DNA from 2 places in the Streptomyces sp. NBC_00846 genome. Region 1 is predicted to be linked to the other one. Evidence: riboswitches for the same ligand, from Rfam matches in the RefSeq annotation. Region 1 holds a riboswitch; the other holds the start of a gene.
What was found. A riboswitch is a leader RNA that binds a small molecule or an ion and turns the genes downstream of it on or off. The one in region 1 is predicted to bind S-adenosylmethionine.

Region 1 (11,718 bases):
CTGGTGCCGCTCTCCGGTGTGGTGCTGCTGCGCGACCTCGGTCCGCTGCCGGAGAAGAAGCTCCGCAGCACCCTGTGGGCCAAGGGCAAGCAGCTCATCAACATGAACACGATGCTGCCGCTGCGTCCCGAGGACGTCGCCCAGGGTTCGCTGACCTTCGCCATGCCCGAGGGGCTGACGGAGGACGCGGAGGACTTCCAGAACCAGATCGCCAAGGCCGCGCTGATGATCATTCGCATCGAGCCGAAGGACATCAAGGACAAGCGCGAGCGCGAGTGGGCCCACGAGGGCATCGTGGCCTTCTCCAAGATCTGCACTCACGTCGGCTGCCCGATCAGCCTGTACGAGCAGCAGACGCACCACGTGCTCTGCCCGTGCCACCAGTCCACCTTCGACCTGTCCGACGGCGCCCGCGTCATCTTCGGTCCGGCCGGTCACGCCCTTCCGCAGCTGCGGATCGGTGTGAACAGCGAGGGCAACCTCGAGGCGCTCGGTGACTTCGATGAGCCCGTCGGTCCTGCATTCTGGGAGCGCGGATGAGTACTGCGACCACTAACACACCCGGTGCTGCCGCACCGGGCAATCGCAAGGCGCCCGCCGGCGAGCGGGTGGCCGACTGGGCGGACGGCCGGCTCGGGATCTACTCCCTGGCCAAGGCCAACATGCGCAAGATCTTCCCGGACCACTGGTCCTTCATGCTCGGTGAGATCGCCCTCTACAGCTTCATCATCATCATCCTCACGGGTGTGTATCTGACGCTGTTCTTCCACCCGAGCATGAACGAGGTCGTGTACCACGGCTCGTACGAGCCGATGCAGGGCATCAAGATGTCCGAGGCCTACGCCTCGACACTGGACATCAGCTTCGACGTCCGTGGTGGTCTGCTGGTTCGCCAGATCCACCACTGGGCCGCGCTGATCTTCCTGGCCGGCATGTTCGTGCACATGATGCGCGTCTTCTTCACGGGTGCGTTCCGCAAGCCGCGTGAGATCAACTGGCTGTTCGGCTTCCTGCTGTTCGTGCTGGGTATGTTCACCGGCTTCACCGGCTACTCGCTCCCGGACGACCTGTTGTCCGGTACGGGTGTCCGCTTCACCCAGGGCGCGATCCTGTCGATGCCGGTCGTCGGCACGTACATCTCGATGTTCCTGTTCGGCGGCGAGTTCCCCGGCCACGACTTCGTCGCCCGGTTCTACTCGATCCACATCCTGCTGCTGCCGGGCATCATGCTCGGCCTGCTGGTGGCGCACCTGATCCTGGTCTTCTACCACAAGCACACGCAGTTCGCGGGTCCCGGCCGCACCAACAAGAACGTGGTCGGCATGCCGCTGCTGCCGGTGTACATGGCGAAGGCCGGTGGGTTCTTCTTCCTGGTCTTCGGCATCATCACCGTCATCGCGGCCATTGCCTCGATCAACCCGATCTGGGCCATCGGCCCGTACCGCCCGGACCAGGTGTCCACCGGCGCCCAGCCCGACTGGTACATGGGCTTCGCCGAGGGTCTGATCCGAGTGATGCCCGGCTGGGAGATCAACTTCTGGGGTCACACGCTCGCCCTGGGTGTGTTCATCCCGCTGATGGTCTTCGGGCTGGTACTCGCGATCATCGCGGTCTACCCGTTCATCGAGTCCTGGATCACCGGGGACAAGCGCGAGCACCACATCCTGGACCGCCCGCGCAACGCCCCGACCCGGACGGCCTTCGGCGTCGCCTGGATCACCGTGTACGTCATCGTCTTCATCGGCGGTGGCAACGACCTGTGGGCCACGCACTTCCACCTGTCGCTGAACGCCATCTCCTGGTTCATCCGGATCTTCATCTTCGTGGGACCGGTCCTCGCGTTCATCGCCACCCGGCGGATCTGCCTCGGCCTCCAGCGCCGTGACAAGGAGAAGGTGCTGCACGGGCGCGAGTCCGGCATGATCAAGCGCCTGCCGCACGGTGAGTTCGTCGAGATCCACGAGCCGCTCGGCCCCGAGCAGCTGCACACGCTCACCGCGCACGAGCAGTACAAGCCGGTCGAGATCGGCCCGACGGTCGACGAGAACGGTGTCGAGCGCAAGGTGTCCGTCCTGCAGAAGCTGCGTGCCAAGCTCAGCAAGGGTTACTTCGGCGAGGACAACCAGATCGCCAAGCCCACCGTCGAGGAGTACAAGGAGATCACCAGCGGCCACGGTCACCACTGATCGCCTGAACTGATCGCCACAGCAGGAGCCCCGTCCATCCGATGGACGGGGCTCTTCGCTGTCCCCGGCCCTCGATAGGGTGGGGGTATCCCTTTTATCGGCTGTGGACCCCAGGAGCGGACCATGAACGTTGTGACCCCGGTCGGCGGCGACAGCGTGGCGGACCGTTCCTGGCCCGGCCTGCTGAACCCGCTGCTGCGTGGCGAGGACCTGACCGCGGACGACACCGCGTGGGCGATGGACCGCATCATGAGCGGTGAGGCGAGCGACGTGCAGATCGCCGGTTTCGCGGTGGCCCTGCGCGCCAAGGGCGAGACGGTCGGCGAGGTGTCCGGCCTGGTGCGCGCGATGTACGAGCACGCCCACACCATCCACGTACCCGGTCGTACGGTCGACATCGTCGGCACCGGCGGCGACCTCGCCAAGACGGTCAACATCTCCACGATGTCGGCGATCGTCATCGCGGGCACCGGCGCCAAGGTCGTCAAGCACGGCAACCGCGCCTCCTCGTCGGCGAGCGGTTCCTCCGACGTGCTGGAGAAGCTCGGCGTCAACCTGGAGCTCAACGCGCAGCGGGTCGTCGAGGTTGCCGAGGAAGCGGGCATCACCCTCTGCTTCGCGGTGAAGTTCCACCCCGCTCTGCGGTACGTGGCCAGGGCCCGCAAGGAACTCGGTGCCCCGACGACGTTCAACATCCTGGGGCCGCTCACCAACCCGGCGAAGGTGCGCTCGCAGGCCATCGGCGTCGCCGACCTGCGGATGGCGCCCATCGTCGCCGGTGTCCTCGCCGAGCGCGGCAATTCGGCGCTGGTCTTCCGCGGTGACGACGGCCTGGACGAGCTGACGACGACCGCGACGTCACGCGTCTGGGTGGTCCGGGACGGATCGGTGCGCGAGGAGGCGTTCGACCCGCGCGACGTCGGTCTGGAACTGGTGCCGCCACAGGCGCTGCGCGGTGGCGACCCCTCGTACAACGCGGACGTGGCCCGCCGGGTGCTGGCGGGCGAGCACGGGCCGGCGCGGGATGCCGTGCTGCTCAACTCCGCGGCGGCGCTGGCGGCCCTGGACCCGACGGACGGCACGCTCAACGAGCAGATCGCCGCCGGGATCGAGAAGGCCGCCGAGGCCATCGACTCGGGAGCGGCCCGGCAGGCACTGGAGCGCTGGGTGGCGGTCAGCAACGCCTGAGGGGCTGTCGGACGACCTCCGGTCGCCCGACAGCCCCTGAACGGACGGAAGGTGACGCAAGGCGCGGTCCGGATCCTGGTCCGCGCCTTGCGCGTCGACGGACGTATGGCAAGATGCTGCGCAGGTCATGAGTGACAGCGACTACGGCCCCGGCCCGCTGTCCGGCAACCCTCCGTCCGTGGCGGGGTGCCCCGGGTGAAGACCAGGCCGTAGGCAGCGAGGTCTGCGGCAAGCGCGGGCCCCTCGGCATCTGTGAATGCCAACCCCCGGGGTCCTGGTCCCTAGGGAGTCTCTTGTGAGCAAGCGAATGCGATAGGGCTTCTCGGCCCTCCTCCGCACCCCCTTTTTTCTCTTTCCGCTGCGCTGCCGCGTATCCGCCGGCGTACGCGATTCGCCTGCCTGTTACGGGAGTTCGCCATGTCTGTCTTCACCGCTGCCGCCGACCAGTCGCTTTGTACCCCTCTGCCGGTTCTGGGCAAGGGTGTATCGGTTCCGCTTGTCACGGGTGGCGAGGTCACGTACGCCGCTCTCGACTACGCCGCCAGCGCTCCGGCGCTGCAGCGGGTCTGGGACGACGTCGCCGCGTACGCCCCGTACTACGGCAGCGTCCACCGCGGTGCCGGGTACCTTTCGCAGCTCTCCACGGACCTCTTCGAGAACAGCCGCGCGACGGTCGCGGAGTTCCTCGGATGCCGCGCCGAGGACCAGGTGATCTTCACCCGGTCGACCACCGACTCCCTGAACCTGCTGGCCGCCGTCGTCCCCGCCGACTGTCAGGTCTTCGTGTACGAGACCGAGCACCACGCCTCGCTGCTGCCCTGGCGCGACGCCCGGGTGACCTACCTGAACGCCCCGCGCACCCCGGCCCAGGCCGTCGAGACGCTGGAGCGGGCGCTCGCCGACCGCGACCCCTACGGCCCCGCGCTGGTCTGTGTCACCGGGGCCTCCAACGTCACCGGTGAGCTGTGGCCGGTCAAGGAGCTGGCGGCCGCCGCGCACGCGCACGGTGCCCGGATCGTGTTGGATGCCGCGCAGCTCGCCCCGCACCACCCCGTCGACATCACGGACCTGGACGTCGACTGGATCGCCTTCTCCGGGCACAAGCTGTACGCGCCGTTCGGCTCCGGCGTGCTCGCGGGGCGGGCCGACTGGCTGCGGGACGCCGAGCCGTACCTGGCCGGCGGCGGCGCCTCGCGCAGGGTCGCCCGGCGCGGCGACGGCGGTGTGGACGTCGAGTGGCACACCACCGCGGCCCGGCACGAGGCCGGTTCCCCCAACGTCATCGGCGTGTACTCCATCGCCTCCGCCTGCAAGGCGCTCACCGAGGCCGGCTTCGACAACCTGGTCGCCCGGGAGCAGCACCTCGTCACCGCGGTCCGGACCGGTCTCGCCGAGGTCCCCGAGGTCAAGGTGCTCTCGCTGTTCGGCGACGACGCCCCGAGGGTCGGCGTCATCTCCTTCGTGGTGGAGGGCTGGAACAGCTCCCACTTCGCCGCCGCGCTCTCCGCCGAGTACGGCATCGGGGTCCGCGACGGACTGTTCTGCGCACACCCGCTGGTCCGCACCCTGCTGGGCGGCGACCCTCAGGAGGTCGGCGAGTGCGGCGCACCGGAGGCCGAGCCTGGCGAGCGGTCACTGAACGCGATCCGCGTGAGCTTCGGGGCCGGTACGCCGGACGAGCACATCGAGCGCTTCGTCCGCGCGGTCAAGGAGCTGGTGAGCGAGGGCGCCCAGTGGAAGTACCGCACCGAGGACGGCCGCTGCGTACCGGACCGGGGCACGGCGCAGCTCTGACGGGCGCGGCGGGGGACGGGCGTCCGAGCCCGTCCCCCGCCGAAGTGTTACGCCGTGATGTGGGGCGTACCTACGCGTCGAGGCCGATGGCGAAGGCGGCCTCCAGGTCATGCTGCGAGTACGTACGGAACGCCACATGCGTATCGGTGGCCTCGACACCGGGGATCTTGCTGATCCGGCCCGGGATGACGTCCGCCAGGTCGTCGTGCTTGGCCACCCGGACCATGGCGATCAGGTCGTAGGTACCGGTGACCGAGAAGACCTCGCTGACGCTGTCCAGCGCGGCGATGGCTTCGGCGATCTCGGGAATCCGGTCCACGCTGGTTTTGATGAGCACGATCGCGGTGATCACGGCTGACTTTCTCCCTCGGTGGCCCTGGCTGGTGACTTCACTCTATCCGTACGCCGGTAACGCCCCCAGGCGTAGAGAAAGCCGAGGGCGAAGCCGACCACATGGGCCAGATACGCCACCCCCGGCCCCCCGCTGCCCGCGCGCTGGACCGCCAGCCACTGCAGGGCGAACCAGAAGATCAGCACGATCCAGGCGGGGAAACGCAGCGGCAGGAAGAAGAGGAACGGGAACAGGCTCGTGACCCGGGCCCTGGGGAACAGGTAGAGGAACGCCCCGAGCACCGCCGAGATCGCCCCCGACGCACCGACGAGCGTCTGGTCGGACGTGGCGTGCGCGGCGGCGTAGGCGACCAGGGCGAGGTAGCCGCAGACGACGTAGAAGAAGGTGAACTCGGTACGGCCCATGCGTTCCTCGGTCATCACCCCGAACACGTACAGGAAGAGCATGTTGCCGAGCAGGTGCAGCCAGCTGCCGTGCACGAAGAGGGCGGTGAGCGGGGTGAGCAGGGCGCGTCCGGACCCGTCCCACAGCTCGCTCGGGATCACGCCCCAGTGTTCGAAGTACCCCGCCTGGGCAGCGAGCAGGGCGTCGGCGTTGCCGTAGGACGAATTGAAGCCGGAGAGCGGACTGATCAGGAAGACCAGGCAGCACAGGGCGATCAGGGCGTGGGTCACGGACAGTCCGCCCGAGGTGACAGTCCGCAGGAGTCCACTGGTCAGTCTGCCGGCCGCGGCACGCCGATCGATCATGAACAGAGCATGACGCAAGCGGAGGGAACGGGACAGACCGCCTCGCCGTGTCCGGGGGACGCACCGAGGCCGTAGGGTTACGGCAGGACATCCGCAGTTCGACGGCGCACCGCGAGATCCTTGAAGCAGACGGCACGAGGCTCGACGAAAGAGGACGCACGATGACGACGGTTCCCCAGCCGACCGACGGGACCCGCTGGCGTTGCACGCTCTGCGGAAATCTCACGCGCTTCGACGTGACGCGCTCGTCCAAGGTCGTCGAGTACGTCCATCTCGACCTGGCCGGGGAGTCCACCGTCGAGGAGCGCGAGGTGGTCAGTGAGACCATCGAGTCGGTTCGCTGCCGCTGGTGCAACGCGGTGGATCAGATCGAATTGGTGGCCAGGCCGGGTGCCGACTCCTGACGGAGGCGTGCGTACAGACAATTTGGGGTGACGGATGGTGGAGCAGCCCGCTAGCGGCGCAGAGCCGGCCGAGGCGGCCGGCGGCACCGTCGAGGCGCTCGACCGCCCGCTGCCCGAAGCTGTACGGCGACGGGTCGTCGCGCTGGTCTCGGACGCGTTCGGTGGGCTGACGATCACCGAACTCCCGGCCCAGCTGAGGCAGTACGCCCGCTTCACCCCGACCCGGCGCGCCAAGTTCGCCGGGAACGCGATGGCGGCCGCCCTGGAGAGCGACGCGCTGTTCCGTCAGCGGATCGGTGAACGGCTCAAGGAGGGGCAGCCGGAGCTGACCGCCGCGCTGGAGGCGGGTTCGCCGCCTGCCGCCGCCGACCCCGTCGATGTGGCCGCCGCGGCCTACGTGCTGCGCCCGGCCGGCTGGGTGAAGCTGGTCGCCGCCGCGGGCGAGGAGGCCCACCGGGCCGACGCGGAGCGTGCCGACGAGCAGAGCCGCCGCGAACTGGACCGGCTGCGCGAGGAACTCGCGCACGCCCGCGCCCAGACGAAGAGCGAGACCGAACGGCTCCGCGGCGAGCTGGACGCGGTCCGCAAGGAGGCCGATTCCCTTCAGCGCAAACTGCGCAGCGCCGTCAACGAGGTCAAGCGCGGCGAGGCCGCGCTGCGCCGCAGCCGGGTCGAGGCCGATGCCGCGCGGGCCGAGGCGGCGGCCCAGGTCTCTGCGGCCGAGAGCGAGACCCGTCGGCTCAAGGCGCGGCTCGGTGAGGCCGAGACGGCCCTCGAGGCGGGCCGCAGGGCCGCCAGGGAAGGCCGTTCGGTCGAGGACATGCGGTTGCGGCTGCTGCTGGACACGGTGCTCGACGCGGCCCGTGGGCTCCGTCGCGAACTGGCCTTGCCCCCTTCATCGATCCGCCCCGCGGACGGTGTCGACGCGGTCGAGCCCGGCCGGATGTCGCCCAAGGACATTGCGGTCAGGGCGCTTTCGGAGACCGATCCGGCCCTGCTCGACCAGTTGCTCGCGCTGCCGCAGGCGCATCTGATCGTGGACGGCTACAACGTCACCAAGACCGGCTATCCGCAGCTGCCGCTGGAGAAGCAGCGGTTGCGGCTGCTGGGCGGTCTCGCGGTGCTCGCGGCACAGACCGGCGCGGAGATGACCTGCGTCTTCGACGGGGCCGAACTGGCCGCCCCGGTACTGCTCGCACCGCCGCGCGGGGTCCGGGTGCTGTTCAGCAAGCCCGGTGTGACCGCGGACGAACTCATTCGCCAGCTGGCGCGCGCTGAACCGCCGGGTCGGCCGGTCGTGGTGGTCTCCACCGACCGTGAAGTCGCCGACGGAGTGGCGAAGGCGGGCGCCAGGCCGGTTGCGTCCGTCTTGCTCCTGAAGCGCCTTTCGCGCGTCTAGTGACGTTTGTCGGAACTCGGCGGAAATCAGGGAACGGACCGTCAAGCCGCTGCTACGCCCTGTGTGCTGTGGGCAAAGAAGTACCTCCTGTGACGAGAATTTTCTGATGAGGATTTGAACTGATCACAAGTTGGTCACTAGGGTCGGGCCTCGAACCTTCGCACGGTTGATCACCCATCCGGGGTGACGGCGAAGGTACCGCCGAGTCCGTGACGTGCACGGAGCCGGGGATTCGTCTCCCCCACAGCCCGGTAGGCGGCTGGAGGAAGAAGGAGCTCGCCTTCGTGGCGTCCCACCGTCGTCCCAAGCAGCCGAGCCGCGCCCGCGTGACCGTGCTCACCGCGACCGCCGCCGCGGCCGTGGCCCTGACCTCCCAGGCGGCCCAGGCCGATCCCAAGCCCTCCAAGAGCGAGGTCAAGGCGAAGGTCGACAAGCTCTACCACGAGGCGGAGGCGGCCACCGAGCAGTACAACGGGGCCAAGGAGAAGCAGGAGAAGCTGGAGAAGGAAGTCGGCGCCCTGCAGGACAAGGTGGCCCGCGGTCAGCAGGAGATCAACACGCTTCGCTCCGGCCTCGGTTCGCTCGCCGCCGCGCAGTACCGCTCCGGAGGCATCGACCCGTCGGTGCAGCTCTTCCTCGCCTCGAACCCCGACAGCTTCCTCGACGAGGCCTCGGCCCTCGACCAGCTGACGGCCAAGCAGACCGAGTCCCTGGCGAAGATCCAGGAGAAGCAGCGGGTCCTCGCGCAGGAGCGCAAGGAGGCCCAGGACAAGCTCGGCGACCTCGCGGACGTCCGCAAGACGCTCGGCGAGAAGAAGAAGAAGTTCCAGGGCAAGCTCGCCGACGCGCGGCAGCTGCTCAACACGCTGACCGCCGCCGAGCGCGAGAAGATGCGGCAGGCCGACATCCGCGCCAGCCGCGACGCCGGCGACCGGGTCGACCTGGGCAACGAGGTCCCCGCGTCCGCCTGGGGCGCCGCGGCCCTCCGGGCCGGCGCCACCCAGCTGGGCAAGCCGTACGTCTCCGGCGGCACCGGCCCCAACTCCTTCGACTGCTCGGGCTTGACCCAGTGGTCCTACGCCCAGGCCAACGTGCACATCACCCGCACCACGTACACCCAGATCAACGACGGCGCCCGGATCGGGCGCAGCCAGCTGAAGCCGGGCGACCTGGTCTTCTTCAACAACACCTCGCACGTGGCCCTTTACGCGGGCAACAACACCGTGCTGCACGCCCCGAAGCCGGGTACGGTGGTGCGCTACGAGTCGATGAACACCATCGGCAGCTTCCAGTTCGGCGTGCGCGTCGGCTGACGACGCCCGAACGGGCGAATTCCCGCGCCCGCGCAGACGGTCCGCCCCGCCGGAGACCACAGGTCACCGGCGGGGCGCTGCCGTTCGGGCCTCCCTTTCGCCCGACACGGCCTTTGGCCGCTCCGTAACCGTCCGACTACTGTCTGCCTGCTGTGCAGCTCCCGGTCGTCGGTCCGCCCGCCCCGGGCGGCAGGGGCTGCGCACATCTGCGTACAGCGGAAGGGAGTACGGCGTCCTGTGGTGTCCCATCGCCGTTCCACACAGCCCGGACTCAACCGGGGTGCCCGGATCACCGTTCTGTCGGCCGCTGCGGCCACCGCGGCCGCCACTCTCGGGGCGGCCACGGCGAACGCCGACCCGCAGGACACCTCCCGGAACGCCAAGGCCCGGGTCGACCGGCTGTACGGCGAGGCCGAGCGGGCCATCGAGCAGTACAACGCGGCCGGCGAGAACGCCGGGCGGCTGCGCGGCGAGGTGAACCGGGCCCGGGACCGGGCGGCCCGCGGCCAGGAACACCTCAACCGGCTGCGTACGGCTCTCGGTTCGGTGGTGAGCGCGCAGTACCGCTCGGGCGGCCTGGACCCGTCGCTCGCCCTGCTGCTCTCCTCCGACCCGGACACCTACCTCGACCGGGCGGCCACCCTGGACCGCCAGACCGAGCGCCGAAGCGCCGAGCTGCGGGAACTCCAGCAGACGCAGCGCGAACTCGCACAGACCCGCGCGGAGGCCGCCCGGGCGCTGGCCGAGCTGGAGCGCAACCGGGCGGCCGCCATCCACCACAAACGGACCGTCGAGCGCAAGCTCGCCCAGGCCAAGCAGGTGCTGGCGGCGCTGCCCGCCGCCGACCGGGCGGACTTCGAGCAGGCCTCGCGCTCCGGCCGCTACGACGTGTTCCCGGCGACGGCCGACCTCCCGGCCGGCTCCGCCTGGGCGGCCGCGGCCGTGGCGGCGGTCCGCCAGGCACTGGGCCGCCCGTACGTCTGGGGGGCCAACGGACCCGCCGGATTCGACTGTTCCGGGCTGATGCAGTGGGCGTACGCCCGGGCCGGGGTCAGCCTGCCGCGCACCTCGCAGGCCCAGCGGTACGCGGGACGCATGGTGCCGCTCTCCGAGGCCCGGCCCGGCGACCTGGTCGCCTACCGCGCGGACGCCGGCCACATCGCCATGTACGTCGGCAACGGCCAGGTCGTGCACGCCCCGTACCCGGGCGCCCCGGTGCGCTACGACCCCGTCGGCATGATGCCCGTCTCGTCGGTCACCCGCGTCTGACCCGTACGCTCGACCGGGTGACCCACAGACGGCGTACCGCACGGCGGAGATGTGCCGGAGAACGGCGCGCGGCCGGCCTGCTGCTCGCCGGGCTGCTGCTGCTCTCCGGCTGCGCGGACCCCGACGACGACGCCGTCCCGGCCTCCACCACCCGCGGTGTCCGGGCCACCCTGGAGCGTCGTGCGGCCGCCGTCCCGGCCCACGACACGGACGCCTACCTGGCCGTCGTGGACCCGCGGGCCACCGGGCTGCGCACGGCCCAGCGCCGGGAACTGGACAACCTCGCGGACGTACCGCTGAGCTCGTGGACGTACCGGCTGACGGACGTGACCGCGCAGGGCACCGACCGGGCCACCGCCGATGTCCAGCTGCGCTACGCGATCAAGGGATACGACGCCGCCCCGGTCTCCGTGGACCGGGTGCTCGATCTGCGACGGGACCGGGCGGACGGCCGCTGGTACCTCACCGGCGACCGGGCGGGCAAGGACGCCACCGGACAGCTCTGGCAGCAGGGCGACGTGCGGGTGGTACACGGAGAGCACAGCCTCGTCCTCGGGGTCGGCCGCACGCAGCAGGAGCTGCGCGGGATCGCCAGGACCGCGGACCGGGCGGTGCCCGCCGTCTCCGGAGCCTGGCCGGAACGCTGGGCCGGCCGCGTGCTGGTGCTCGTACCGCGCACCGTGGAGGACATGGCGGGGCTGCTGGGGTCACCGGCGGCGAACTACCGGGGCATGGCGGCCGTGACCACCGGGCGGACCGGCGGCCTCGACCGGGCGCCCGCGGACCGGGTGATCGTCAACCCGCAGGCGTACGGCATGCTCAGCACCTTCGGGCAGCGCATCGTCCTCACCCATGAGATCGCCCATGTCGCCACCCGCGCCCGCACCTCCGCCGCCACCCCCACCTGGCTCTCCGAGGGCTTCGCCGACTGGGCGGCCTACCGCGCCGAGGACCGTACCGCCGCCCGGGCCGCGCCCGAACTGGCCGACGCCGTCGCGCACGGCGAACTGCCCGCCGGACTCCCCCCGGACGAGGACTTCGGTTTCGCGGACGACTCGACGCGC
Region 2 (11,718 bases), 2.4 Mb from region 1:
TGCGGCTGGGGCGCCGGGACGGCACCTATCTCTGGGTCTCGCTGCGCAATTCCGTCGTCGCCGACACCACGGACGGCCCCCGCTTCCTGCTCACCCACGTCGAGGACATCGAGGAGCGCAAGCGCCACGAGCTGCATCTCGCGCACCGCGCCTCGCACGACGCGCTCACCGGCCTGCCCAACAGCGCCGAGCTCCGCTCCCGGCTCGGCGCCCGGCTTTGCGAGCGTCCGCACTCCGTGGCCACCACGGCGGTCGAGGCGCTGGACGCGGCGTACGGCGATGTCGACGATCCGGACACGCGGACGCACGGCTACGACGTGGACTCGGCGCCCGGCGGCCCGTACGACCACCATGTGCACGCTGTCGCACCCGACACCGGGGACGACGACGGTGCGAAGGGCCTCGCGGTCCTCTTCTGCGACCTCGACGGCTTCAAGTCCATCAATGACCGTTTCGGCCACCACACCGGTGACGCCGTACTGATCGAGGTCGCCCGCCGCCTCACCATCTGTGTCCGCGACGGTGACACCGTCGCCCGGCTCGGGGGTGACGAATTCGTCGTCCTCGCCGACGGGCTCGGTGCCGCGGACGCCGCGGACCTGGCCGTACGCCTGCGTAACGCCATCATTCCGCCCATTCGGGTCGACGGCCGGGCGGTGCGCGTCGGGGCGAGTTTCGGCATCGGCTGGGCCGCCTGCGGGATGACGGCCGAAGAAGTGCTGCGCTCCGCCGACCAGCGGATGTACGTGGAGAAGCGGTCGCGGTCGAAGGTTCACCGCAGGGCCGGCTGACGTTCACGGCGGTGCTGGTCCACCACCCGGGGGCGGTTCCGGGACGGGCGTGGGCAATTCTTGGTGTGGTCCGTTCGGGGTAGGCTCGGCCGGTCGGCCACGGCTGGCGATATTCGGCGACGGCTGGCGACATGGTGAGGAGTGACCAGGGATGACGGCCGGGAACAATGGCGCAAACAAGCCCGAGGACGACGATCCGTTCGGCTATCTGTACGAGGACGGACAGGCAGCGGGCGCCCAGCCGCCGCGGCAGGGCGGCTACGGCTACCCGGGCCCGGCGGCACCGCAGCCCGGGGTGCCCCGGACTTCGTACAACCAGGTGCGGACTGTCGGCGAGCGCCAGTACGGGCAGCAGGTGCCGCACCAGCAGCCGTACGGCCAGCCGAACGCGCAGTACGCCGCCCCGGAGACGTACCCCGGCGCCCCCACCGCGCAGGTCCCGCAGCAGGGCGGCCGCCCCGGCGGCCCCGGCAAGGGCGGCCCGAACACCAAGGGCCTGCTGATCGGCGCCGTCGCGGTGGTCCTGGTCGTACTCATCGGCATCGGCGCGGCGCTGATCACGGGCGACGGCGACAAGGACAAGAAGAACGACGAGGCCACCTCCTCAGCCGGACCCGGCGACCAGGTCGAGGAGTCCCCGAAGCCGCAGGAGTCCCCGAGCTCCGAGGCTCCGGTCGAGCTCCCCAAGCAGGACGCGGCGACGCTGAAGCTCGGCGGCACGGCCCAGCTGGACAACACCACCAAGGGTGCGAAGAGCGCCAACGGCCAGTACATCAACCTCAACGAGGCCGGCAGGTCGGCGACCTGGTCGGTCGAGGTGCCGGAGGCCGGTGAGTACACGCTGTTCGTGACGTACGGCGTACCGGGCAAGGACGCGAAGACGTCGCTCACGGTCAACGCCGAGGCTCCCCGCTCGATCAACATGACGAACTTCGCGCACGCCCCGGAGGGTGACCTGGAGAAGGGCTGGACGACCACGTTCGCCTACGTCAACCTCACCAAGGGTCCGAACACCCTGATGATCTCCTGCAACGAGGGCGACCAGTGTGATGCCAACCTCGACCAGCTGTCGCTGAAGGCCGGGCACGTCCAGCGCTGACCCGTATGTAAGCGGTCCGGCCCCCACGCCTTCGGGCGTGGGGGCCGGACCGCCTTTGCGTGCGGGCTGTCAGCCCATCAGGCTCAAGAACCCGGCCACCGTCGCGGCCATCGCCCCGCGGCCCGGGGCAATGTACTTGCGCGGGTCCACGCCCGTGGTGTTCTCGGCCAGGTACGCCCGTACCGCGCCGGTGAACGCGGTGTTCAGCGCCGTACCCACGTTGATCTTCACCATGCCGGAGGAGGCGACGGCCTGGCGGATCTCCTCGTCCGGGACGCCGCTGGAGCCGTGCAGCACCAGCGGGACGGGGACCGCGTCGCGCAGCCGGCCGATCAGGGCGTGGTCCAGGGCGGCGGTGCGCTCGGTCATGGCGTGCGAGGAGCCGACGGCGACGGCCAGCGCGTCCACGCCGGTGTCGCGGACGTACGCGGCGGCCTCGGCCGGGTCGGTGCGGACGCCGGGGGCGTGGGCGTCGAGCGGGGCCTCGCCCTCCTTGCCGCCGACCTTGCCGAGCTCGGCCTCGATCCAGATGCCGCGCTCGTGCCCCCAGGCCACCGCCTCGGCCGTGGCCCGCACGTTCTCCTCGTAACCGAGCCTGGAGGCGTCGAACATCACCGAGCCGAAGCCCTCCGTATGCGCCTGGTGCAGCAGCTCCACGGATTCGACGTGGTCGAGGTGGAGCGCCAGGGGGGCGTCGGAGGCGCGGGCGACGGCGGCGGCCGCGGCGGCGATCGCGGAGAGCCGGCCGCCGTGGAACTTCACGGCGTTCTCGGAGATCTGCAGGATGGCGGGTGCTCCGGCGCGCTCGGCGCCGGCCGCGATGGCCTCCGCGTGCTCCAGCGTGATGACGTTGAAGGCGGCGATCCCGCGTCCCTGGGCCTGTGCGGCACGGACGAGTTCACCGGTGCTGACGAGCGGCATGCTGACCTCTGTTGCTTCTGCTGAACGGACCGGTCGGGCGGTCCGGTACGGGGGGCGGTTCAGACCGCCGCGGTGTGTTCCTCGACGTCGACGCCCGGCAGGAGCTCCTCGTACGCCGCGCGGTCGAAGTCACCGGCCGTCGGGGAGAGCACGGTCGCCGTCGACAGTGCCACCGCCCGCCGCAGCCGGTCCGGCCAGCTCAGCCCCTCGACGAGGCCGGACAGCAGCCCGGCCACCGCGGAGTCGCCTGCCCCGGTCGGATTGCCCAGGACCCTGGCGGGCGGCGAGGCCCGCCAGACACCGTCGGGGGTGACCGCCAGCATGCCGTCCGGGCCCAGCGACGCGATGACGCCGTGCGCGCCGCGGCGGCGGGCGTCGTGGGTGGCGCGCAGCGGTTCGCGGGAGCCGGTGAGCTGGGCGAGCTCCTCGGCGTTGGGCTTGATCAGGTCGGGGCGGGCGGCGATGCCGCGGCGCAGCGGTTCGCCGCTGGTGTCCAGGAGTACGGGGATGCCTGCCGCGCGGGCCGGCCGGATCAGTTCGGCGTAGGCACCGACGTGGATGCCGGGTGGCAGGCTGCCGCAGAGGGCGACGGCGTCGGCCCCGGTGAGGAGCTCCTCGTACCGGTCGAGGAGGGCGGCCCATTCGTCGGCGGTGACGAGCGGGCCGGGTTCGTTGAGCTGGGTGGTGTCGCCGGTGGCCCGGTCGACTACGGCGATCGTGCGACGGGTGTTTCCGGCGACGGTGACGAGGGCGTCGGTGATCGGCGCGGGGGCGGGTGTGGACAGGGGCGTGGTGGTGGCGGGTGTGACGGCGGCGGCCCTGGTGTCCGTTCCCGTCGTGTCCCGCGGCGCAAGTTGCGCCAGCAGTTCGCGCAGTACGGCTCCGGTGGAGCCTCCGGCGAAGCCGGTGACCACGGTCGCCTGCCCGAGGGCGGAGAGCACCCGGGCCACGTTGAGGCCCTTGCCGCCGGGGCGTTCGGCCATGTCACCGACGCGGTGGCTGGCGTGCGGAACGAGCTCCGGGACGCCGTACGTCAGGTCGAGTGCCGTATTCAGTGTGACCGTGAGGATCACCGCGGCCGCTCCCTCGATCCCTGCTCCGAAGCGCGAATCCGTGGATGGAATGCGCTTTCTCTGGCTGTTTCCCAGGCGATCATGCCAAAGAGGTGGCGGTCGGCCCAGACCTCCGGACCAACCGCCGTCTCTTCGTTACGCATTCGACTCACTGTCAGTAACGAGCCAAATCAACCAATGTGGGGCTGAATGATCCATTTGCCCTTGCGCATGACGCCCTTGAGCGTGAAGTCCGCGTCCAGGACCACCAGGTCCGCGTCCTTGCCCTGCTCCAGCGAGCCGACCCTGTCGTAGACACCGAGCAGCCGGGCCGGGTTGGCGGAGATGGACTGCACGACGTCCCCGACCGGAATCCTGTCGATCGTCACGGCCCGGTGGAACGCGGTGTCCAGGGTGAGCGTGGAGCCCGCGATCGAGTTGCCCTCCACCAGCCGTGCGACGCCGTCCTTGACCTCGACGGCGAGCGGGCCGAGCTGGTAGCGGCCGTCACCGAAGCCCGCCGCGTCCATGGCGTCGGTGATCAGCGCGACGCGGTGGGCGCCCGCGTGGTGGTAGGCCAGCTCCAGAGCGGCGGGGTGCAGATGCGTACCGTCGTTGATCAGCTCGACGGTGATCCGCTCGTCCTCCAGCAGCGCCGCGATCGGGCCGGGTGCGCGGTGGGCGAGCGGCGGCATCGCGTTGTAGAGGTGCGTGGCGACGGTGGCGCCCGCGTCGATCGCCTCGACGGTCTGCTCGTACGTGGCGTCGGTGTGCCCGATCGCGGCGATGACCCCGTGCTCGGCGAGCAGCCGCACCGACTCGATGCCGCCCGGGAGTTCGGTGGCGAGCGTGAACATCTTCGCGGTGCCGCGCGCCGCGTCCATCAGCTTGCGGACCTCGGCCGGGTCCGGGTGGCGCAGCAGACCCTCGCTGTGCGCGCCCTTGCGGCACGGCGAGATGAACGGCCCCTCGAAGTGGATGCCGGCCAGGTCGCCCTGCTCGACCAGTTCGGACAGGAGGCCGGCCCGCTGGGCGAGGAAGTCCATCTCGCCGGTGACGGTGGAGGCGACCAGCGTGGTCGTGCCGTGCTCGCGGTGGGTACGGATGCCGGTGAGGACCTCGTCCACGGTGCCGGAGGTGAAGGACGCGCCGCCGCCGCCGTGGTTGTGCATGTCGACGAAGCCGGGGACCACCCAGTGGCCGCTCAGGTCGATGGACCTGGCGCCCTCCGGCGTCGAGCCGGCGATCCGGGTGCCTTCGACGATCACCCGGCCGTCCTCGACGGTCCCGGTGGGAAGCACCACCCGGGCACCTGCGAGAACGGTGCTGTCTGCGCGTCCGGCCATCAGGCGGATACCTCCGTGGAGAGAAGATCCCAGGCGAGCAGCCCCGCGCCCAGGCATCCGGCGGTGTCCCCGAGGGCCGCCGGGACGATGTGGGGCAGCTTCTGGAACGTGACGCGTTCCTCGACGGCCGCACGGAGTGGTGTGAACAAGGTTTCCCCGGCCTCGGCGAGTCCGCCACCGATGATGAGCGTGCGGGGGTCGAGCAGGGTCAGCGCCATGACCAGGCCGGCGGCGAGCGCGTCCACGGCGTTCCGCCAGACCTGCACTGCTGCCGGGTCGCCCGACTCGACGGCCTTCGCGCAGTCCGCGGCGTCCGCGGTCGGATCGCCGGACGCGGTGGCCCAGGCGCGGGTCACGGCGGCGGCCGATGCCAGGGTCTCCAGGCAGCCGCGCTGGCCGCAGTCGCAGTCCGGGCCGTCCGGCCGGACCACGATGTGCCCGATCTCGCCCGCGTACCCGTGCGCGCCGGGCTCGATGGTGCCCGCGATGCCGATGGCCCCGGCGATCCCGGTGCCCAGCGGTACGAAGAGGAACCGGTCGGCGCCCTTGCCCGCGCCGATCCGGCCCTCGGCGAGCCCTCCGGTGCGCACATCGTGGCCGAGCGCGACGGGGACGCCGCCGAGCCGCTCGCCGAGCAGGACCCGCATGGGTACGTCGCGCCAGCCCAGGTTCGTGGCATAGACCGCGATCCCGTTCTCGGCGTCGACGATGCCGGGCACGGCGACACCGGCCGCGACGGCACTCTCGCCGAAGTGCTCCTCGCCGTACGCCCGCAGGTCCGCGGCGAAGGCGAGGATCGACTCCACGACGGCGTCGGGACCGCGCTCTCTGCCGGTCGCCCGCCGCGTCTCGTACAGCAGGGTGCCGTCGGCCCCGACCAGTGCGGCCTTCATTCCGGTGCCGCCCACATCGAGGGCGATGACGTGTTTCACGGGAAACAGTTTCGCCCGAGGAGCCCAAAAGGTCTAGTCCACTAGTGAGGTTTGTTGCGCATCCATACAAAATCCGGACCAACGGACTGCCAAGGGGCTGCCAACCTGCTGCCGACGGACCGGCAGCGGGCTGTCGAGGCGGTTGGCGCGGAAGCCGGGCAGCGCAGGACGCGGAGTAACGGGCGAACCGGTGGCGGCCCTGCGGCCGGGCGATATGTTGGCTGATATGACCACCCCCCCGAATGGCCCCGACGCAACGGACAGCCCCGGCGGCCTCTCCGACCGGGACCGTGCCGTGCTCGCCGTCGAGCGGCAGTCGTGGGCCGGACCCGGGGCGAAGGACCGCGCGATCCGCGAACAGCTCGGCATCTCGCCCACGCGCTACTACCAGTTGCTGAACGCCCTCCTCGACGACCGCCGCGCTCTGGAGGCCGACCCGGTGACGGTGAACCGCCTGCGCCGGGTCCGGGAGGCGAGGCGGGGCCGGCGCTGACCGGGGCCGACGCTGATTCCGGCGCGGCGCCGACCGTGGCTCCGCCCCCGGCGCCCCACCCCCTTTGGCCGGCGCCGACCGTGGCTCCGCCCCCGAAAAACGCCCGCCGCGGGCGTCCCGCCCCGGCCTCCCGCTATGCACCCCCAACCCCCGCGCCCCGCTATAGGCTCGCCCCATGGGCAGCAACCCGCACGCACCCACGCCGAGCGAAATCCCGTCCGAGCTCCCCGCCCCCACCACCCCACCCGGCCGAGAAGCCCTCGCCGCGATCCTCGCGCGCCCCGACCGCGCCGTCATCGCGCTCGACTTCGACGGGACCCTCGCCGACATCGTCCCGGACCCGGAGCAGGCCCGCGCCCACCCCGGCGCCGTCGACGCGCTCGTCGCACTCGCCCCGAAAGTGGCATCCATCGCCGTGATCACCGGCCGCCCGGCCGGCGTCGCGGTCCGGCACGGCGGCTTCGCCGGAGTGCGGGGACTGGACCACCTCGTCGTCCTCGGCCACTACGGCACCGAACGCTGGGACGCCGTGTCCGGCACCGTCCGTACCCCCGCCCCGCACCCCGGCGTCGCCGCGGTCCGGGCCGAACTCCCGGGCGTGCTCGACCGGTTCGGCGCGTGGCACGGCACCTGGATCGAGGAGAAGGGCCAGGCGCTCGCCGTCCACACGCGCCGCGCCGCCGACCCGCAGGCCGCGTTCGACGCCCTGCGCGAACCCCTCGGCGAGCTCGCCGTCCGGCACGGGCTGATCGTCGAACCGGGCCGCCTGGTCCTGGAGTTGCGCCCGCCGGGCATGGACAAGGGCGTGGCGCTCGCACAGTACGTACGGGAGACCGACGCCGAGTCCGTCCTGTACGCGGGCGACGACCTGGGCGACCTCGCCGCGTACGCGGCCGTGGAGAAGCTCCGCACCGAGGGCCCCGACGGCATCCCGGGCCTGCTGGTCTGCAGCGGCAGCGCCGAAGTGCCCGAGCTGGCCGAACGCGCGGATCTACTGCTGAACGGCCCCGGAGCCGTCGTCGGCTTCCTGGCCGCCCTGGCCGAACGGATCTGACCGGCTCACTCCCGCCGCAGCGCGTCCAGCTGATCGAGGAACCACTGCTGCGGCGGGAGCGCCACCGCCGCCGCGGCCAGCCGTTCCGTGCGCGCCGCCCGTTCGTCGTCCGCCATCGTGAGCGCCTCGTGCAGCGCCGCGGCCGTCGCGGACACGTCGTACGGGTTCACCACGAGCGCGTCGCTGCCCAGCTCCTCGTACGCCCCCGCCTCCCGCGACAGCACCAGCGCGCACCCGTGGTCGGAGACCACCGGGACCTCCTTGGCGACCAGGTTCATGCCGTCGCGGATCGGGTTGACGAGCGCCACGTCGGCCAGCCGGTACGCGGCGAGCGAGCGGGCGAAGTCGTCCTTGACGTGGAGCACGACCGGCGTCCAGCCCGCCGTGCCGTACGCGGCGTTGATGTCGTCGGCGACCTGCCGTACCTCGTCCGTGTAGTCGCGGTACACGGCCAGGTCCTGCCGCGAGGGGTATGCGAAGGCGACGTGGACGACCCGCTCGCGCCATTCGGGCCGCTCTTCGAGCAGCTCGCGGTAGGCGAACAGCCCGCGCACGATGTTCTTGGACAGTTCCGTTCGGTCCACTCGTACGATCGTCCGCCGGCCGGGGCCGATCTGCTCCCGCAGCGCCGCCATCCGCTCGTCCACGTCCGCCTCGTGCGCGCGCCGGCGCAGGAAGCCGGCGTCCGCGCCGAGCCCGTGCACCCCGATCCTGGTCCGCCCGGTGCCGCCCAGGAGTTCCGTGCAGCAGCCGATGAAGGCGTCCGCCCAGCGCCGGGTCAGGAAGGCCGCCCGGTCGGCGCCCAGGATGCCGTGCAGCAGCTGCTCGGCGATGTCGTCGGGGAGCAGGCGGAAGTAGTCGACGGGCGCCCACGGGGTGTGCGAGAAATGGCCGATCCGCAGGTCGGGGCGGAGACCGCGGAGCATGCCGGGCACCAGCGCCAGGTGGTAGTCCTGCACCAGCACCGCCGCCCCGGGGTCCGCCTCCTCGGCGAGCGCCTCGGCGAAGGCCCGGTTGTACGTCTCGAACGAAGCCCACCGCCGCCGGAACTCCGCGTCGAAGACGGGCTCCAGCGGGGTCTGGTACAGCATGTGGTGGACGAACCAGAGCACCGAATTCGCGATGCCGTTGTACGCGTCCGCGTGGACGTCCGCGTCGATGTCGAGCATCCGTACGCCGGGCTCACCGACTCCGCGGCGGACCGCCTCCCGGTCCCCGTCACCGAGCGCGGCGCACACCCACAGCTTGTCCTCGACGGCGCTCAGCCCGGAGACGAGTCCGCCGCCGCCCCGCTTCGCGTCGAGTGATCCGTCCGCCTCCAGGGTGTACGACACCGGCCCGCGGTTGGACGCGACGAGAACCCGGGCAGTGGACTGGACTGCGGAATGGGCGGTGGACTGGGCTTCGTGCTCGGAGACCATGTTGCGGAATCTAGCCGGATCACGAACCGTCCAAACGTGCACACGTGCGAAGTCGGGCCACGTCAGGCCGCGCGGCGTGAAACGTACTCCTCGATCTCACGCATCGGAGGCCGCTCCTCGGTGTCCACCGCATGGGTGCGAGGTACGAAACCGTCCTCGCCGCGCTCGAACTGGGTGAGCGCGGGCCGCACCAGGTGCCCGCGGGACAGCCGGAGTTGCGCGGTCCGGTAGATCGCCGCCGCCATTCGGCCGAGCGCCTGTCCGTCCTGGTGGCGGTGCTTGCGTACCCCCACGTCGACCTGGGCGAGCGCGTCCAGGCCCACGGTGTGCAGCGCGTCGACGAGGAGGCCCAGCTCCACTCCGTACCCGACGGGGAAGGGCAACTGTTCGAGGAGGGAGCGGCGTACGGCGTATTCGCCGCCCAGCGGCTGGACGAAGCCGGCCAGCTGCGGCCAGTGCAGATTGAGCAGCGGACGGGCCACCAGTTCGGTGACGCGACCGCCCTGACCTGCTGTGTCCCCGAGCGGGCGGTCATACATCGCCTTGACGAACCGGACGTCCGGATCGGTCAGCAGCGGGCCGACGATGCCGGAGACGAAGTCGGCCGAGAATTCCTTCAGGTCGGCATCGACGAAGCAGACGATGTCGCCGCCGGTCACCAGGAGCGACCGCCAGAGCACCTCGCCCTTGCCGGGCACGGCGGGTATCCGGGGCAGTATGTCGTTCCGGTGCACCACCCGCGCGCCGGCCTCCCGGGCCACCTTCGCGGTGGCGTCCGTGGAACCGGAATCGATCACCACGAGTTCGTCGACCAGTTGGACCTTCTCCATCAGCTCGCGCCGGATCGTCGTGACGATCGCGCCGACCGTCGCCTCCTCGTTCAGCGCGGGCAGCACGACGCTCACGCTTCCGCGCCCCGGCTCCTTGGCAGCGAGGAGCCGGTCCAGCGGGCGGTCGGCGGCCGACCAGGAACGCCTGGCCAGCCAGCTTTCGACCTCTTCCAGCACGGTCGATACTCCCTGTATGTGATCCATCTCGCGGTTCGGACGACTCTCTCAACCGTCCGGTGCTTCGGTTACAGTCTTGAACAACGCGGACAGCCCTCGCATGTCGGGGTCGGTCCGCCGACAAACGCCTGGATCGGAGATCCAGTGCCATAGCGCTCATCCAGAGGGACTGAGGGAACGGCCCGTTGAAGTCCCGGCAACCCTCCTGCCGACCGCAAGGTCAGGTGGGGAAGGTGCCAATTCCGTCTCGTGGCGAGATGCGCCGCGAGGAAGATGAGGAGAAAGGGCCTCGCCTCTATGGCTGCGCAGACTGTTGCAGTAAGCACCGACTCTTCCGCCGAGGTTGTCGACCTGGGTCCCGCCGCGGCGCTTTCCTGTCGCGAGTGCGGTGAGCGTTTCGAACTCGGTCCCATTTTCGCCTGCGCGTCCTGTTTCGGGCCGCTCGAAGTGGCGTACGACCTGCCGAGCGGCTCCCCCGACGAGCTGAAGAAGCGCATCGAGGCCGGACCCGACAACATCTGGCGTTACGCGCCGCTGCTGCCGGTCCCCGCGAATGTCGCGGACAAGCCCAACATCAACCCCGGCTTCACCAAGCTGGTCAAGGCCGACAACCTCGCCCGTGAGCTGGGCGTCACCGGCGGTCTGTACGTCAAGGACGACTCCGGCAACCCGACGCACTCCTTCAAGGACCGTGTCGTCGCCATCGCCGTCGAGGCCGCCCGCGCCTTCGGTTTCACCACCCTCTCCTGCTCCTCCACCGGCAACCTCGCCGGCGCCGTGGGCGCCGCCGCCGCCCGCGCCGGCTTCCGCTCCTGCGTGTTCATCCCGCACGACCTGGAGCAGGGCAAGGTCGTCATGGCCGCGGTGTACGGAGGTGAGCTGGTCGGCATCGAGGGCAACTACGACGACGTCAACCGCTTCTGCTCGGAGCTCATCGGCGACCCGCTCGGCGAGGGCTGGGGCTTCGTCAACGTCAACCTGCGCCCCTACTACGGCGAAGGCTCCAAGACCCTGGCGTACGAGATCTGCGAGCAGCTCGGCTGGCGGCTGCCCGACCAGATCGTCATCCCGATCGCGTCCGGCTCGCAGCTCACGAAGATCGACAAGGGTCTCCAGGAGCTGATCAAGCTGGGCCTGGTCGAGGACAAGCCGTACAAGATCTTCGGCGCCCAGGCCGAGGGCTGCTCCCCGGTCTCCACCGCCTTCAAGGCCGGTCACGACGTCGTACGGCCCCAGAAGCCGAACACCATCGCCAAGTCCCTGGCGATCGGCAACCCGGCCGACGGCCCGTACGTCCTGGACATCGCCCGCCGCACCGGCGGCGCGGTCGAGGACGTCGACGACGAGCAGGTCGTCGACGCGATCAAGCTCCTCGCCCGCACCGAGGGCATCTTCGCGGAGACGGCGGGCGGCGTGACGGTCGGCGTCACGAAGAAGCTGATCGAAGCCGGTCTGATCGACCCGGCGCTGACCACCGTCGTCCTCAACACGGGTGACGGCCTCAAGACCCTGGACGCGGTGGCCGCCACCTCGCAGGCGACCGCCACGATCCGCCCGAGCCTGGACGCGTTCCGCGCCGCCGGACTCGCCACCAGCTGACCA

Region 2: another riboswitch for S-adenosylmethionine. It lies ahead of thrC (threonine synthase); the one in region 1 lies ahead of OG936_RS08220 (aminotransferase class V-fold PLP-dependent enzyme).

Annotation. Positions count from the first base shown of each region.
Region 1 covers NZ_CP108846.1:1,769,417-1,781,134, reverse strand. The annotation lists gene OG936_RS08235 (Rieske 2Fe-2S domain-containing protein) at 1-540, shown strand, start outside; gene OG936_RS08230 (cytochrome bc complex cytochrome b subunit) at 537-2,186, shown strand; gene trpD (anthranilate phosphoribosyltransferase) at 2,310-3,374, shown strand; SAM riboswitch class IV at 3,498-3,615, shown strand; gene OG936_RS08220 (aminotransferase class V-fold PLP-dependent enzyme) at 3,792-5,168, shown strand; gene OG936_RS08215 (Lrp/AsnC family transcriptional regulator) at 5,239-5,520, opposite strand; gene OG936_RS08210 (rhomboid family intramembrane serine protease) at 5,517-6,269, opposite strand; gene OG936_RS08205 (hypothetical protein) at 6,431-6,673, shown strand; gene OG936_RS08200 (NYN domain-containing protein) at 6,711-8,072, shown strand; gene OG936_RS08195 (NlpC/P60 family protein) at 8,357-9,385, shown strand; gene OG936_RS08190 (NlpC/P60 family protein) at 9,623-10,654, shown strand; gene OG936_RS08185 (hypothetical protein) at 10,735-11,718, shown strand, end outside.
Region 2 covers NZ_CP108846.1:4,211,204-4,222,921, forward strand. The annotation lists gene cdgB (diguanylate cyclase CdgB) at 1-791, shown strand, start outside; gene OG936_RS19415 (CBM35 domain-containing protein) at 943-1,890, shown strand; gene OG936_RS19420 (class II fructose-bisphosphate aldolase) at 1,960-2,811, opposite strand; gene OG936_RS19425 (1-phosphofructokinase family hexose kinase) at 2,871-3,884, opposite strand; gene nagA (N-acetylglucosamine-6-phosphate deacetylase) at 4,055-5,209, opposite strand; gene OG936_RS19435 (ROK family protein) at 5,209-6,141, opposite strand; gene OG936_RS19440 (DUF3263 domain-containing protein) at 6,368-6,634, shown strand; gene otsB (trehalose-phosphatase) at 6,810-7,688, shown strand; gene OG936_RS19450 (trehalose-6-phosphate synthase) at 7,694-9,109, opposite strand; gene OG936_RS19455 (glucosyl-3-phosphoglycerate synthase) at 9,172-10,116, opposite strand; SAM riboswitch class I at 10,270-10,396, shown strand; gene thrC (threonine synthase) at 10,414-11,715, shown strand.